DNA from 3 places in the Mycobacterium sp. NGS67 genome. Region 2 is predicted to be linked to each of the others. Evidence: riboswitches for the same ligand, from Rfam matches in the RefSeq annotation. Region 2 holds a riboswitch; each other region holds the start of a gene.
What was found. A riboswitch is a leader RNA that binds a small molecule or an ion and turns the genes downstream of it on or off. The one in region 2 is predicted to bind cobalamin.
Positions count from the first base shown of each region.

Region 1 (5,714 bases), on a different contig from region 2:
ACCTCATCCGCCTGTTCGCTCTCAGGGCTCTGCTGCACGATCTCCGGTGCGGGATCGGTCTGCGGTGTCGACGCCAGCGCCGCATCGGACACTGCTTGATATGTCGCCATCGTGGTGGCGGCCTGGATCCACATCCGCACGTAGTCGGCCTCGTTGAGCGCGATCGGGATGGTATTGATCCCGAAGAAGTTGGTCGCCACCAACGTTTGGTGGATGACGTGGTTAGTAGCGAGTTCGGGCAGCGTCGGCATCGCCGCCAGCGCGGTTGTATATGCGGCGGCCGCGATCTCGTGCTGCGCAGCGGCGTCCGCGCTGGTTGTGCTGGCCTGGGTCAACCACGCCAGATACGGCGTGTGCGCGCCGACATACTGCTCGACGCTCGCTCCCTCCCAGGCCCCGCCCTGCACCGCACCCAACTCGGCCATGAGTCCGTCGGCCACCTGCATGTACTCGGTGCTCAGCGCTGACCACGCCGCGGCGGCCGACAACAACGGGCCGGGGCCCGGACCGCTGCTAAGCAGCGTCGAATGCACCTCAGGCGGCGACGCCATCCACATCGTGCCCATCTGAACCCTCTTCCCCAAGCACCCCAGCTTCGAACCTTACTGGGTTTGAAAATCGTTTTCAACACGGGCGAAAATCAGCTCGCTGAAGTGATTGCCCGACCGCGAGAGGGGCCATGGCGCGTAGGTGCGCGGTCCTATGGCCGGCCCATTTAAGGAGGGAAACCCGATAGCGGGCCCGCACCGGGTGGCCAAGCTACTGGTCGCAGACGAGCACGCCCGCAATCCCGACCGATAGACCATCCCCGACAAGGTCCACAGTGACCGCCCGCTGGCGCCGAAACTGCTCGACCAGCCCAAAATCGTTGATGTCCCGGTCTGCTCGGTGGATGCCGGAGGCCACCTTGGGCGTAGGCTCCGCCGGATCGGTGCGGACACAGATTAGGAGGGGAGCGATGGTGGTCAGACTGCGCATGAGCCGCCGCAACGGCTGGGCGGTGGTGGCGGCCGCCGTTGTCGTGGTCGTGGTGGCGGCAGCGATCGGGGCTGCAGTGTGGTACCGCCGCGCACAGGACCCCGATCACGTGGATTGCCACAAGGCCAAGTGCGTGGCACTGACGTTCGACGACGGGCCGACCCCGTTTACCGACCGGCTGTTGCAGGTGCTACATCAGCGTGACGCGAAGGCGACGTTCTTCTTGATCGGCAACAAGGTGGCCCGCGATCCACAAGCGGCCAAGCGCATCGTCGACGCAGGCATGGAGGTAGGCAACCACACCTGGGAACACCCCAATATGACCACGATCGATCCAGCCCAGATCCCGCGACAGTTGGCGGCCGCCTCCCAAGCCATTGCCGCGGCGATCGTATACAAACCCACACTGCTGCGCACCGCCGGCGGGCTGATCAACGACGTCGTGCTCAGCGAAGCCAGAAGGCAGGGCCTGGCCGACGTCAACTGGGATGTCATCCCGTACGACTGGATCAACGACGCCAACACCGCCGCCACACGCTCCATGCTGATCACCCAGATCAAGCCCGGATCAGTGGTGCTGCTACACGACACCTATTCCAGCACCGTGGATCTGGTGTATCAGTTTCTCCCGGTGCTGGCGGCCAACGGCTATCATGTGGTCACGGTAAGTCACCTCCTTGGCTCGCGTTCACCGGGCAGCAGTTACGGAGGGCGGGAAAACGGGCCCCCAGTCAACTTGTTGCACGACATCGATCCCGCGGCCATACCGACGTTGCCGGCTACCGCGTCGTCGAAGCCCGCGCCGAACATCCCGATCACCGATCTGCCGAACCAAAGTGCAGGCGGCCCACCGCAATAGGGTCGCCCTCACTATTGGGGTCCGCATCAAATCGACCACCAATTAAGCTCGCAGAACAACACCAGCCGCAAGATCACCCGATGCCAGACACGACGCGCTGATCTTCGACGGCTCCCCCGCTAGTCAACACCTAGCCGTTCATTCAACGTCGGCTCGCGACTTGGTAGCAGGGGGCCGAGCACCGGTCAAGGTGTCGCTGGCCCCGCCTCGAAGCCTCGACTCGCTGGGCGGAGTGTTCCCTGGGTGGTTTGGCCATCGCGGCCGATGACGAGCTGAGGACCGCGACAACCTGCGCTGAGGCCGGATCTGGTCGCGGCTCGGCGCTTTCGGCGCCGGGGAAGCCGATCGCGCGGCTGTTCCGGTAGGTCTCGATGACCGCGAGTAGTTCGGCTTCGATGGGCACGCTGCGTTGTGGGCCGCCTTCAACTTTGGCGGCATGTTGGCCCGCTTCGGTTCCGTGAGAAATCAGCGGTCGAGGCCGGTGGCGTGCGGCCATCGCGCACTTGCCTCCCGTCCCGCCGGGCTATGGGTTGCCGCCTACCCCGTCGTCCGGTTGGGAGTTCGACGCCGAGTCGGCGGCCCAAGTGCCCGGCATCATCGGCATGCGCGGACCGCCACCAAACGCGTCGTCGGCCAGTGTGATCAAACCGGCCGCCGCAGAGATGTTCGGACGCGGCACGGTTCCGGCGAACCCCAGCGTTCTCGCGCCCTGATTTGAAGCCGACGAACCGCCCGCATCGGGCTCCAAATCCATGTATTCGTAGCCGCGACCCAGCATAGTGACCTTCGCCCGCCGGCGCCGCGGTGCCGCGGACGGCTCGGGGGGAGTCGCCGCGGCACCGGGGGCCTCGGCACTGTCGGGTGCGGGTGCTTTCTTCCGGGCACCGGCGCCGGCCGCGCGTTTGGCAGCTGAGGCAAGGTCACCGACCAGGTAGCCGAAATTTTCCATCCCCGCACCCATACCTAGGCCCGCGCCCGCCCCACTCACCGACGGTGGCGCGGCCGCCGGCGGCGGCGCTCCGGGCGCGGGTGTCGAAGCGATCGCCTCCGCGGGAGGCGGTGTCGGGGACGCACTAGAGGAGAGAATGCTGGGGGCAAGCGCCGCAAGGGGCGGCGTGGCGGGCACCACAGGAGGCGCCGGCGGCGATGCTACGGCGGCCAACGCCGCCAGGCCCTTGACGCCGATCGGTGTCAACACCGCCGCTGCAGCCAACGGCACCAAAGGAGCAGTCAGCAGCGGCACCAGAACCGTGATCAGCACGATCGTCTGCTCTAGCAGAGTCTTCAGCAACGCGATGGTGTCGGTGATGATCGTGCCGACGGCTTCGACGGTGACGAAGAGAATGGTGAAACCGATGGTCGTCGGGTTACCCGACGCGAATGCCGCAGTGAGATCCAGGGAGATGTAAAAGAACGTCTGCGCCAAGAATGCGGCGTACTGACCGATGTCCATCGGGTAACCGAGCGCGAACGCGATGTTGAACGGGCTCAGGAACGAAAGTGGGTTACCCAGCAGTGGCAGGTACGGATCGAATCCGGCGAACATCGATTGAAAATACGGGCTCTCGAACAGAGCGTCGATTAACGGTTGGAAGTTGGCGTCGTAGTACTCGACGTATCCGATCTGCTCCAACCATTGAAAGAAGTCGTTCTGTTGGTCGGCGGGCAACGGGAACTGCCCATTGATAATCTTCGCCAGCGCTTGGGCTGCGTTGACGATGTACGGCGCCGACAGGGGATGCGAAGCAGCCGCCACCAGCGCATCGATGAGCTCTTGATAGGTGCTCATCACCGTCGCGGCCTGAATCCACATCCGCACATAGTCGGCTTCGTTCAGGGCGATCGGGATCGTATTGATGCCAAAAAAATTGGTGGCTGACAGCACCGCGTGCGTGGCGTGGTTAGCGGCCAACTCCAGCAGCGTCGGCATGTCGGCCAGGGCGGTCGTGTACGTGGCTGCCGCAGTTTCTTGTCGCACAGCGGTGGCCGCGCTGTCGGCGCTGGCCTGCGCCAGCCACGCCAGGTAAGGCGCATGGGCGGCCACGTAGGCAGCAGCAGTCGGGCCGTCCCAGGTCCCGGCCTGCACCGCCGCCAACACCGCCATGAGTTCTTGAGCTGTCTCCGCGTATTCGGAGCTCAGCGAAGTCCACGCCGCCGCGGCAGCGAGCAACGAGCCTGAGCCCGGGCCGCTACTTAGCAGCGCCGAGTGCACCTCGGGCGGTGCGGCCATCCAAATCGGGGCGGTCATCGGAATGCCGGCCTGAGCCATGCGAGCATCGACGATCAGCTCTCTCGGGGTACACCGCCCCGGGTCGCAGGACGCGATGACGCGAGTCTCCTGGCTCTCGGATCGCTGCTCGCCTCGCCTTCCAGCTTTCGCCGTGGCCTATGAGGGTCGCTTCCCGATTACAGTGGCGGGACCGCACCGGATTCACACCGGCTTCCTACTTCGTCATTGCCTTACGTGTTACATTGTCGCACTCCACTGGTCCACGCAAATGACAAATCAGCGAGATTGCTAGTACCGATTGAATACACATGCACGGTCACCGGGACCCCGTGAATAGTCCACGCGTTCTGCAGTGAGTCCCTAGGTCCTGTGTCTCGTCGGCTGAGGGTGCTTAACCCCCGGTAGTGGATGCCTGCAATGCAACGGCTCGACCCCGGCATGGCGGCTGACAGAAGAAGCCACCGACAAGGTCCAGCAACGCCGACAGCGTTACGTTGACGACGACGTCCACGCGCCGAGCGTGATCACCCTTAACGCGGTCGCCTCATGGCCATTGGCGGCCTCGCGGATCCGCAGGCCAGCCCGGACCATTGGATCTCCCACCATCCGCTCACCGACGAGGTGGTTGAGCAAAAACCCGACAAAACATCCGACTGCAGCCATTGCGGCCCATCTCGCCTCGCGATTGGCGATGGCGCAACTCTGGTAGCTCGGCGGAGAGGCAGCGATCGCCGCCGGGCCTGGACATCCGAGAGCGGCTCGGCGATCTGCAGCTCCTTCAAGATCAACTGCGACCGACTCGATGACTGCGATTCGGTAGAGACTGCTAATCGTCTGGTCCGCAACGGGCTCTCACACGGGACGTCCGACTCCAACGGCTGGCCGATCAGCTGCATGGGGTTGGCCACGAGTTGCTCGGCAGCGTAATCGATGGGCGGATGCCCGCGCCGCCGCCCTGCCCATTCCGAGCTCAGCCTCCGCATTGCGGCAACCTCATTCACGCCGTCGGCCTATCCCGGGTCAGCGGCGGGCTCTGTCAAAGGCCGGGGCGCGGTTCCTGTTTCATGGTGCGACTCTGATAATGCCTGGCGGCATGGAAGGCGTAGGAGAAGGCTCCATCGGGCCGCGACCGCGGTCGCCGCCGCCAGCGCCACCGCTGCCGGCACCGCCGCCACCACCGCTGCCGGCACCGCCGTCACCACCGCCGCCACTGCCAGCAGCACTCCCCGGCAGAGGAGCATTGGCGGGAGCGCCACCTGTTGCGTCGGGGGCGGCGGCTCCTGGGGCGGCGGGGGCTCTTGGGGTGGCGCTGGCGGCGGCTCCCGAGGCGGGGGTGGCGGCTCCTGAGGTAGCGGCGGCGGCTCCTGGGGCAGGGGCGGCGGCTGCTGCGGTGCGGGTGTCCGTGGGGGTAGGAGGACATGCGCTGGCGGAGGCGATGGCACCGGAATCTGAGGTGGACTCGGCGCGACGGTCTCCCCTGTAGAAACGGTTTCGACCAGCGGAGCGAGAAGCGAGTTGCAGTCTGATCGGTCGCCGCAGCAGGGGCCCGCAACAAAGACGCCGCCGCCCATCGAGTAAAGCCGTCGCACCACCCCGCTGGATGCCCGTTTCCGGCCCGCCGCCGGCGTGTTGATCATGACCGGCGCC
Region 1 covers NZ_JCALCF010000005.1:82,982-88,695, reverse strand. The annotation lists gene AC5Y4D_RS06115 (PPE family protein) at 1-566, opposite strand, end outside; gene AC5Y4D_RS06110 (polysaccharide deacetylase family protein) at 959-1,837, shown strand; gene AC5Y4D_RS06105 (PPE family protein) at 2,361-4,085, opposite strand; cobalamin riboswitch at 4,149-4,327, opposite strand; gene AC5Y4D_RS06100 (DUF732 domain-containing protein) at 5,078-5,714, opposite strand, start outside.
Region 1: another riboswitch for cobalamin. It lies ahead of AC5Y4D_RS06105 (PPE family protein); the one in region 2 lies ahead of AC5Y4D_RS13565 (PPE domain-containing protein).

Region 2 (5,714 bases):
GTGCTATTCGGAGTTCGGCGAAGTGATCGGCGCGATCGCCGACCTGGACGCCGACGTCACCTCGATCGAAGCGGCCCGCTCACACATGGAGGTGCTCGACGATCTCAACGCGATCGGCTTCTCCAACAGCGTAGGGCCGGGGGTCTACGACATCCATTCACCGCGGGTGCCGAGCACTTCGGAGCTGGCCGAGTCGTTGCGGGAGGCGCTGAAAGCCGTTCCCTCGCGGCGCCTTTGGGTCAATCCTGACTGCGGGCTCAAGACCCGCAATGTGGACGAGGTGACCGCGTCGCTGGAGCACATGGTGGCCGCCGCCAAACAGGTCCGCGCGGGGCTCTAGTTCCTTGCGCGAGCAGACGCAGAATCGCGTTCCGCCGGGGCGAAACATGCGATTCTGCGTCTGCTCGCGCTACTCGGGCGACTCGGGCGACTCGCGCTACTCGGGCGACTCGGATAGCACCTGGACCGGCACGTCGTCGGCCCAGGGCTGGCGGGTCACCATGTCGGCGACCCGGACGTAGCCGCGCTCGAATTCGCCTGTGGCAGCGTCGTATAACCGATAACGCTGGGTCTGCCGGTGGATCGGCTGCGCGTCGAGCAGCACCACCCGCACCTCGCCGGGCTCGAACTGGCAGCGTCGCTGCATCGCCTGGATCAGCTGCTCGTTGTGCATGTGGCCGTCGCCGAAGTTCCAGCCGATCGCGGTGCTGCAGATCCGTTCCCCGTCGGTGATGACGTAGTCCTCCTCGTTCTGCCCGGCCATCGCGCGGTGCGCCAAGGTGAACAGCGCGCGGCCGTGCGTGTTGAAGCCGCGGAACGCATATCCCATGTAGATGGGGATCTGCGCGGCCTCCGGACTGCCGTAGAACCGCTCCAGCTGAGCCTGCGGCATGCTGGCGATCGCGACGATGCCGCGCGAAATCTTTTCGCTCGCCGAGGGTTTGATGCACCACAGCGTGGTGTCCCAGTTCCCCGCGTAGTACCGCATCCCGGGCAGGAAGGAGATCTTGCGCGGGAACAGGTTGCCCGCGATCACGGTGCCCACCAACGCGGTGAACAGAAGCGCCACCGGGACAGGGTGTCTGACATCATCGAGACCGAGCGTGGGATGGCCGACGAACAGCGTCAGCACCCCGAAGATCATGAAGACGTTCCACTCCAGCGGGACACCCATCGGGATCGCGGACAGGATCCCCAAGTGGAAGATCACCATGGCGATGGCGGCGACTTTGAGTTGCCAGCCTCCCTCGGCGAAGAACAGCGCCACCGGCACGAACATCTCGATGAACGTGCTGGCGTGGGCCAACATGCGCGACAAACGTCCGGGCCGCAGGTCGTCGGGAAACTTCTCGAAGAACCGCCGCTTGAGCCAACGGGTCCGGATCAGCGGGTTGTTGGACATCATCGTGGAGATGACGAACGGGAAGTGCTTGTTGAGCTTGGACGTGGCCGCGCCCATCCAGATCACCAGGAACACCAGTTTGCCGGCGACGATCATGTCGATACCGCCGAACAGGAAGGTCACCGTCAGCGACCCGTAGACCTCGCCGCGGGCGGCCAGGAAGATCACCTTGTCGCGCAACCCGCACGCGCCCAGCACCAGCAGGATCGCCACGATCTGCCATGTCGGCAGCAGCCCGACCTTGCTGCCCACCTCCGGCATCGGCCCACTGCCGTCGGTGAACAACGCGGTGACCAACAACAGCAGCAGCAGCGCGTACAGCGCGACGTCCAGCGGCTTGCGTTTGGTGCCGAAAGTCAGCGGAACGCGATCCGGCCACGGTGGCAGGCGGATGGTGCCGAACCGCAGCCAGTACAGGATCGAGCCCAGCGGCGGGAAGAACCGGTTGTTCAGCGGCCCGAAGCCGCAGCCCAACCCGACCACCTCGAACAGCATCGTGTACAGCACGATCTTCTCGAAGACGATGGGTTCGGCGTACCAGGCGCGGACATTGGTGAACCCGTCAATTCCTTTGGTGCTCAACACGATCAGCCAGCCGACCAAGATATAGAGCAGGATCTTGACCACGTAGAACAGGTGCAGCACCACCGGCGTGCCGAAGCCGACCTCGGCCCAGTGCCGGGCCATCGGGCGGATCCGCTCGCTACGGGTGCCCTTGCTCCATTCGGCGAAGTCGACTTCCGGAAGTTGGGGCTTGAGAAATCCCATGGTTTGACACATTAGAACGTGTTCTAGCGCTGCGGGACCTCACGGCGCTCCCGGCGGGAGGAAGGGCAGTTCCGGCGGGCAGCCGTGCCGGGCGAGTCCGAGGACGGCGTCGACGTCGAGGTGGCGTTCGACGAGATCGCCGAGCAGGTCGAGACGGCGCTCGCGGGCGGCCGAGAAGCAGGTGCCCGACGGGTCGAGGCCCAGCGTTTCGCGCAGGAACGCCGCGCGCAGGTGGTCGTCTTCCAGGGCGCCGTGCCACATCGTGCCGAACACCTGTGCGTCACGCGCACCGCCGAGGAACTCCGCCACATCCGCGCCGCGGGTGATCCTGCCGTGGTGAATCTCGTATCCGGACGCGGCCACGCCCAGCGCCTCGCCTTGCGGCCGTCGCAGCACTTTGCGGGCGTCGAACGTGGTCTCCACGTCGAGCAGACCCAGCCCCGCGACCTCGGTTGCCGGTGGACCTTCGACGCCGTCCGGGTCGCGGATCACCCGGCCCAGCATCTGGAAACCACCGCAGATGCCGAGCACGGGCTTACCCGCCGCCGCGTGCGCTGACACCGCCCGGTCCAGGCCCCTGTCCCGCAGCCACGCCAGATCGGCAACCGTCGAGCGGGTGCCCGGCAGCACGATCAGGTCCGCATCGCCCAGGGCACGGCCGTCGGAGACGAACACGATGTCCAATCCGGGCTCCAGGCCCAGCGCGTCCACGTCGGTGAAGTTGCTGATCCGGGGTAGTCGCACGACGGCCACGCGGCACGCCGCCGGACCCGACGCGCGTCGTCCCGCCAGGTCGAGTGCGTCCTCGGAGTCCAGCCACAGGTCGGGATGCCACGGCACGGTGCCGTACACCCTGCGCCCGGTGACCCGTTCCAGATCCCGCAGCCCCGGCGCGAGCAGGTCGAGGTCGCCGCGGAACTTGTTCACCACGAACCCCGCGACCAGCGCCTGGTCCTGGACGGACAGCAGCGCGACGGTGCCCAGGAACGCCGCGAACACGCCGCCTCGGTCGATGTCGCCGACCACGAGGGTCGGCAGCCCCGCGTGCCGGGCCAGCCCCATGTTGACGTAATCGCCTGCGCGCAAGTTGATTTCGGCCGGACTGCCGGCGCCTTCGGCGATGACTACGTCGTAGCGGCCGGCGAGGTCGTCGAAGGCCCGGTGCGCCGCCTCGGCCAGCGCGCGCCGTCCTTGCAACCAGTCCGACGACTCCAGCGCACCCCAGGGCTGCCCCAGCAACACCGCGTGGCTGCGGTGATCGCTACCCGGTTTGAGCAGGACGGGGTTCATCGCCGGCTCGGGCGGGACCCGCGCCGCCAGGGCCTGCACCCATTGCGCCCGGCCGATCTCCGCACCCGCACCGTCCGGGCCGGTGCAGACCATCGAGTTGTTGGACATGTTCTGCGCCTTGAACGGCGCCACCCGCACCCCGCGTCGGGCCAACGCGCGGCACAATCCCGCGGTGACGGTGCTTTTTCCGGCGTCACTCGTCGTACCCGCCACCAGCAGACCTGACATCAGCACGAGCATGCCACTGTCACCGAATGTGCTCCTGACCACTGCTTGACCACTGGTCCGAAGGCGGCGGTGTCGAGTAACCTTGAGCCCGCAGCTGGTTTGCTGGTGACATCGTGACCGTCGCCGGCGTCGAGGGGCCGAACGCTATTTCAGGTTCGCTCCGAGAGGGAACCCGGTGGGAATCCGGGACTGTCCCGCAGCGGTATGCAGGAACGACCGCCGTCAAGCGCACTGGCCCACAGTCCGGGCTGGGAAGCGACGGCCAGTAGGTACATCGATCAGTCGGTGTGTGCCTGTGAGTCCGAAGACCTGCCAGCTGCGCCGGACGCGTCGTGTCCGGCGCCCGGCGCCTCGTGGAGTGGGCGGACGGTCTTTGCTGGAACGCAATTGTTCCGGGACTGGACGTTCCGAGGATGGCGGCGGGCATCCCGCCGCACCGAAGGAACGTCGATGACCGCCCCGATCTGGCTGGCTTCGCCGCCGGAACTGCATTCGGCGCTGCTGAGCAGTGGCCCCGGGCCAGGCCCACTGGAGGCGTCCGCGGCCGAATGGACTTCGCTGAGCGTCACCTACGCCGAGGTCGCCGACGAGTTTTCCGCCCTGCTCGGCGGTGTCCAGGCCGGCGCCTGGGCAGGTCCGACCGCGGCAGCGTACGCAGCCGCTCACGTGCCGTATCTCGCGTGGCTGCGGCAAGCCTCGGCAGATTCCGCTACGTTCGCGGCCCGCCAGGAAGCCGCGGTCGCGGCCTATGCGTCGGCCCTGGCGACGATGCCGACTCTGGTCGAACTGGCTGCCAACCACGTCGCGCACGGCGTGCTGACGGCGACCAATTTCTTCGGCATCAACACCATCCCGATCGCGCTCAACGAAGCCGACTACGCGCGGATGTGGATCCAAGCCGCGACCGTGATGGGCACCTACGAGGCCGTCTCCGCCGCGGCGCTGGCAGGCATACCGCCTTCCGGACCGGCCCCGCAGGTCCTGAAATCCGAGACTCCGGCCACCGCGGAAGCGGCGGCGGATCCGCTGCAGCAGTTCCAGCAGTGGGCGTGGCAGATGTATACGTCGTTCTACGACAACGTCATTCAGCCGTTCATCGATTCGACGACCACCATCCCGTTCTTCCAGGAGATGTTCGGGGGTTTCAATCCCTACCTCATCATCCTGGGTAATCCGCTGACCTATTTCAGTCCGCTCAACATCGCGTTCGCCATCGGCTACCCGATGGACATCGGCACCTATGTGGTCCTGCTGTCGCAGATGTTCTCTTTTGTCGCACTCGATCTCGCTGCCGCGTTCGCTTCGGGCAACCCGTTGACCATCGGCTTCACCATCATGTTCGTCACCGTCGAGATCTTCGGCACGGTGATCACCGACACCATCGCATTGCTCAAGACGACGCTGGAAAGCACTCTCGCGCTGACGTTGACATTGGTGCCGTTGCTGACCACCCCGTTGGTGCCGCTGGCCGCCGGTGCGGTGCTGGCGCCGATCGGCGTCAAAGGGCTGCTGGCGCTGGCGGCGGTGCCTGCGCCGCCGGTGACCGGTGTACCTGGCGCACCCGCGCTGGCCGCGCTCGCGGCGAGCCCTTCGCCTTCCACGCCGAGCCCGGCACCGTCGCCCGTCGAGGTGACCGCGTCGGCCCCGACGCCGGGAACGCCGCCACCGACCGCCGCGCCGCCGACGACGACCGGCACTGGGGTGGGTGCGCACCTGAATGCGTTCGACTACCTGGTAGGCGACCTGGGTTCGACGGCCAAGCGGGTGGCCAGCGGTCGCGCCCGGAAGCCGGCGGCCGAACCCGACAGTGCCGAGATCCCGGCGCCCGCCCCGGCGCCGGAGGAGCTCACGCCTGCACCCAAGCGGCGGCGCTCGAAAGCCGAAATGCTCGGGCGCGGTTACGAGTACGCCGACTTGGATGACGACGCGTTCAGCACCGTGGGTGTTTCCGAGAAGGGCGCGGGGACGCTGGGATTTGCCGGCGTCGGCCCCAAACGCGGCGCCGAAGCCGTAGGGTTGGTGACGC
Region 2 covers NZ_JCALCF010000012.1:52,567-58,280, reverse strand. The annotation lists gene metE (5-methyltetrahydropteroyltriglutamate--homocysteine S-methyltransferase) at 1-340, shown strand, start outside; gene AC5Y4D_RS13575 (DUF3556 domain-containing protein) at 437-2,170, opposite strand; gene AC5Y4D_RS13570 (cobyric acid synthase) at 2,210-3,688, opposite strand; cobalamin riboswitch at 3,767-4,019, shown strand; gene AC5Y4D_RS13565 (PPE domain-containing protein) at 4,139-5,714, shown strand, end outside.

Region 3 (5,714 bases), on a different contig from region 2:
GATCGAAATGCTGCCGTCGTCGACGTCGAAGAAGCGGCCGATCAACCGCAGCAGCGTGGTCTTTCCGGCCCCGGACGGCCCGACGATCGCGGTGAGGCTGCCCGCGGGAATGCGGGCGTTCACACCACGAATCACCTCGACACCGTCGTAGCCGAAACGGACGTCCCGCAATTCGATGCCGGTGCCGGCAGGTGCCGCACCTTGCTCGGGTTCGGGCAGCGGCCGCACCGCCAGCAAGTCGCGCACCCGGACGATCGCGTCGGCGGTGACCTGGACATGGCCGGCAAGGTCGCCAAGCTGAGACAACGGGTCGATCATCCGCAGCGTGACGATCAGCAGACCGATCATGGTGGGCAGGGCGACGTCGCCGCGCAGCGTCAGAACGACGGTCAGCGCCACCACCGCGGTGACGACCAGTTGCATGGTGCCGAAGCACCCGATCAGACCCCACGCTCCGCGGATCGTGAGCCGGGATTGCGAGCGTTGTTGCCGGACAAGGGAATCCTCGATCGTGCCGAGTTCGCGGTGGCTCAACACGCCGTAGGCGCGCAGCGTGGGTTGCAGCCGGGCGTATTCGACGATCCGGGACGCGGTGACGCCGATGTCGTGCTCGTACTGGTCGTCGTTGCGGTGCACGACCGACATGAACATCCGCAACGACAGCACACACAGCACCGCGCCGAGCGTCAATGCCAACCCGATCCGCCAGTCGCTCAGGTAACTACCGAGGATCAGCGTGACCGGCGCACTCACGCCGACGACCAGGTACCGCAGCAGGTGTGCCGGGAAATCGGCGAGATCCGTCGCATCCTTGGCGACCAGACGCCCGATGGGCCCGGTCCGGTCGGCACCGAACCAGCCGATCGGCAACGCGGCCAGATGGTTTCCGATCCGATCGTGGAAATTGGTCAGCACGTCGGTGCCGACGCGATAGCCCAGCGAAGTGCTCCAGGCCAGCAACCCGTGATGGGCGACCACGGTCACGCAGATGGCCGCGATCCAGAACCACAGATCGCCCCCGCGCACCGGTCGTTCGAAGAGGACGCCGAGCAACGGAACCACGAACAGGAAACCCAGACCTTGCAGCACTCCCTGCACGGCTTGCACGACGAGCATGGTGCGCAGCTGCCGGCGGCCGCGGTCATCGAGCAGGTCGAACAGGTAACGGATGATCGTGCTCATCGCCGCGCCTCCAACTGCTCGGCGACACCACGTTCTGCCTCGCGTTCCCGTCTCCACAGTTGTGCATAGATTCCGTTGTGCCCCAACAATTCCGGGTGGCTGCCGGTTTCGGCAATGCGGCCGCCGTCGAGGACGACGATGGTGTCGGCGCCTCGGACGGTGCTGAGCCGGTGCGCGATCACCAGCACCGTCCGGTCCGCGGCGACCGCGCTCAGCGCGTCTTGGATCCGGGCCTCGTTTTCCGGGTCGGCGCTGGCGGTGGCTTCGTCGAGGACCAGGATCGGGCGGTCGGCCAGGATCGCGCGGGCGATACAGACGCGCTGCCGTTCACCACCCGAGAGCGCAGCGTCCTCGCCGACCACCGAATCGAATCCGCGCGGCAACATCTCGATCCTGGACAAGATCTGCGCCCGGCGGGCGGCCTCCCGCACGGCTTGATCGTCGGCGTCGGGACGGCCCAACCGGATATTGTCGCGAATACTCATGGCCGACAACAGGTGCGAGTCCTGAAAGACAAACGCGACGTGCCGATACAACGTCGCCGGGTCGATCCGGCGCAGGTCGACCCCGTACAGCTCGACCGCCCCGTCGCACGGATCGTCGAACCGCGGCAACAGCTTGGCCAGGGTGGACTTTCCGGAACCGGACGGACCCACCAGCGCGGTGATCGTGCCCCGCTCGAGACAGAGATCGATCCCGCTCAAGGCGACCGTGTCGCCGTAGGTGACGCGCACCCCGCGCAGCCGCACCACCGGGCCCGGTGTCGCGGGATCGAGTTCGGCCGGGCGGTGCGGCACCGGAAGTTCCGCAGTCCCAAGCATTTCCCGGATCTCGCGGGACACCTGCAACCCGGTGACCAACGGGTGTATCGACATCAGCAACGTCATCCAGTTCGACGTGATGACGGTGCCGAAGACGGCGAATGCGATGAAGTTCTGCAGCGGGAGGTCGCCGTTGGCGGTCAAGATCCCGCCGGTCGTCGCGACCGCGAGCAGGATGCTGGGCGGTGACAGCAGGATTTCGGCGGTGACGCTGGCCACGCTGGTGGATTTGGCCCAGTCGAGGAAGAAGTGCGCGAACGCGCGGGACACTTCCTGGAACCGACGACTTGCCGCGCCCGGCGTGCCGAAGGCTTTCACCACACCGATGCCGTTCACGAACTCCACGGCCGCGCTGTTGAGCCGCCTCAACCAGTCCATGTACTCCGGATACTTGGTTCCCGCACTGGCCGCCGCGCGCTGATACGCCGCCAGCCCGGCGCACACCGGTAGCAGCGTTACCAGCGCCATCCGCCAGTCCACGACGAACAGGTACCCGAAGGCCACCACGGGCGGCACCGCCGCCGCACTGACTTCCACGATCGAATGGGCCACGAGCCGATGCAGGGCCGCGACGTCGTCCTCGACGGCCTTCTTGACGATCCCGGAGTTGCGCTCGCCGAACCAGCCGAGCGGCACCCGACTCAACTTGGCCAGCAACTCCCGACGGATCCGGAACGACACCCGGATGTCGGCCAGATGTGTCATCACCCCGGCGGCCAGGACACCCAATTGCTTTGCCGCCAGCGCGATGACCGCCACCACCACGATCGGCCAGACGTCGGTGTTCCCCGCGAGGAGACGCCGGCTCACCTCTACGACGACGAACAGTGGTGCCATGCCGGCCAGTGCGCTGATCGCCGCCAGTAGCGCGCACGCGACAAGTGTTGGCCGAGCCGACCGCAGGATCGCCGGAGGGCGCCCGGGCCCCGCTGGACTGTCTCGTCGCACGCTTTTCCTCCGTCGCAAACTCTCGTGCTGCCGACCCGCGCAATACTGCTACGCCGAACACCAGCACCGAGCGGCGGCCGACTACATGCAAATTATTCGCAGGATTGTGGCAAATTGCCCGCCAAGCTGGCCCGCCAGGTTTATGGTCGGGGGAACAGGTGCTCTGCGGGGGTGACTTTGATTCTGCGAAGTGCGATCCGCCGGCCGACTCAAGTGCGACAATGTCGCCTGTACGGCGATGATGATGCAGGAAGCCGGTGCGAATCCGGCGCGGTCCCGCCACTGTCATCGGGGAGCGACCCTCACAAGCCACGGCCATTGGCTGGAAGGCGAGGCGAGCGGTGATCCGAGAGCCAGGACACTCACGTCATCGCATCCTGCTAACCCGGGGCGGAGCACCCCGGAGAGAGCTGGTGCCTCATGATGCGGCACGCCTGCGGTCGGTCCAGCGCTCGGCCTAGCCGCCGATGACGGTCTGGATGGGTTCCCCGCCGGAACTGCACTCGACGTTGCTGTCGAGCGGTCCGGGGCCGGGTCCACTCTTGGCTGCGGCCGCGGCGTGGAGCACGCTGAGCACCGAGTACGCCCAAGTGGCCGACGAGTTGACCGCGCTGTTGAGCGGGGTGCGCGGCGGCGCCTGGGAGGGCCAGAGCGCCGAGTCGTATGTGGCCGCCCACGCGCCCTACCTGGCCTGGCTGGTGCAGGCCGGCGCGGACAGCGCCGCGACCGCCGCCCGGCACGAGGCCGCGGCTACCGCCTACACCGCGGCCCTGGCCGCCATGCCTACGCTGGGCGAATTGGCAGCCAACCATGCCGTCCACGGCGTATTGGTGGCGACGAACTTCTTCGGGATCAACACCATCCCGATCACGCTGAACGAGGCCGACTACGTGCGAATGTGGATTCAGGCCGCCACCACCATGAGCGCTTATGAAGGGGTCTCGGCTGCGGCGGTGGCCGCGTCGCCGGACGCGACCGCGGCACCACAGATCGTCAAAGCAGAACCGGCCGCAGCAGCCGGAGATCCTTTTTCGACGATCACAGATTTCCTTGCCGCCGTGGAGCGAGTCTTCAACACCGTCGGCGGCGACAGTGGCGACCTGGTCTCGTATATCTTCAGCGTCCCCCCGGGCACCGACCCGATGACGTGGTTCGTCACCAAGATCGCCGACCTGTCGTCGCCGGTGAGCGGCTATCCCGCGCTGATGCAGGGACTGCTCAATGCGGCCGGTGACAACCCGCTGTTGCTGCTCGCGGCCTACGCCTTCGGTGGTGTGGCGATCGGCTACGACCTGTCCATCCAGGTCATCCAGTTTCTGGTCACCTTCCCACTGCTGGCGGCCGGACTGAGTCCGCTGCTGGTCGGCCCCACCCTCCTCGGCACCGGTGGCGCGCTGGGTATCGCCGAGGTAGCCCTCCATGTGCACGCGGGCATGGAATCAGTCCCGGGTCCCACCGACGTGCTTGCCGCGAACCCCGCCACCATGCCGGGTCCGGTTGCGACGGTGGCCGTTTCGAGCCCGGCCGTACCGGCGCAGGTTGTCGCGCCGGCCGCCCCGGTACCGGCTGCGGCTCCGATCGCATCGAGCGTTGCGGGCGCATCGCCACCGCCGGGTGCCGGTCCCGGGCAGTTTCCCTATCTCAGCGGCACGGGCAGGATGGATTCCGCGGCCGGCACCCGAACTGTCGTCAAGAAGAGGGCTTCGCGGCCGGACGTCGCGGCGGCCCCGGCCGCGGCAGCGGCTTCCGCAGCGGACAAAGCGCGGGAACGCCGTAAGCGGCGTGCCAAGGTCGACGTGAAGGGTCGCGGCTACGAATACATGGACCTCGAGCCCGTTTCCGACCCCGACGCCGCCGTCAGCTCCGATCGCGGCGCAGGTCCGCTGGGGTTCGTGGGAGCCACCCGGCGGACGGCCGGTGGTGAAGCCGCGGGGCTGGCCACGCTCACCGGTGACGCGTTCGGTGGCGGTCCGCGCGAGCCACTGATGCCCAGCACCTGGGCGCCGGACGAGTCGGGGTGCGCCGAGAAACAGGAGGGCATGTGTCAGCGCTGACCGTCGAACCCGACCTCTTGCGTTCGGCGGCAATGAATCTGGCGAGGATTCAGTCGTCGCTGGCGGAGGTGCAGGCGGCCGCCGCCAGTCCCACCACCGGATTGATTGCTGCCGCCGCCGACGAGGTGTCGACCCGGGTCGCGGCACTGTTCGCCGAGTTCGGCCAGCAGTATCAGGCGCTCAGCGCTGAGATCGCCGGGGTGCACCAACTGTTCGTTCGAACCTTGAGCACGGCGGCCGGCTCCTACCTGGCCGTCGAGGCATGGAACGCATCGGCACTCAACAGCGTTGCGCCGGAAGCTATTTCGGCACTCGCAGGCGTGAACACCCTGATCATGGGCGGCACCGGCAACCCGGTTCCGAATCCCGCTTACGTGATGAACATCTACCACACCTACATCGCGCCCATTGCTCCCACCGCCATCCCGACGGGTTTGACCACCCCGGAGCAGGGGTGGCCCCTGACCGGGCTGGGCAGCCTCACCTTCGACACGTCGATCGCGCGCGGTGTCGAGATATTGCGGCAGGCCGTCGCCGCTCAACCGCCGGGCACCCAGACCATCGTGTTCGGCTTTTCCCAAAGCGCCACCGTCGTGACCAATTACCTCAACGGCATCGCCGACGGTTCCATACCGGCACCCAACCCGGCCGATCTGAGGTTCGTCCTGGCCGGCAACCCCAACAATCCCAACGGTGGTCTCTACGAGCG
Region 3 covers NZ_JCALCF010000010.1:93,984-99,697, forward strand. The annotation lists gene AC5Y4D_RS11815 (ABC transporter ATP-binding protein) at 1-1,182, opposite strand, end outside; gene AC5Y4D_RS11820 (ABC transporter ATP-binding protein) at 1,179-2,951, opposite strand; cobalamin riboswitch at 3,156-3,335, shown strand; gene AC5Y4D_RS11825 (PPE family protein) at 3,419-5,005, shown strand; gene AC5Y4D_RS11830 (PE-PPE domain-containing protein) at 4,993-5,714, shown strand, end outside.
Region 3: another riboswitch for cobalamin. It lies ahead of AC5Y4D_RS11825 (PPE family protein); the one in region 2 lies ahead of AC5Y4D_RS13565 (PPE domain-containing protein).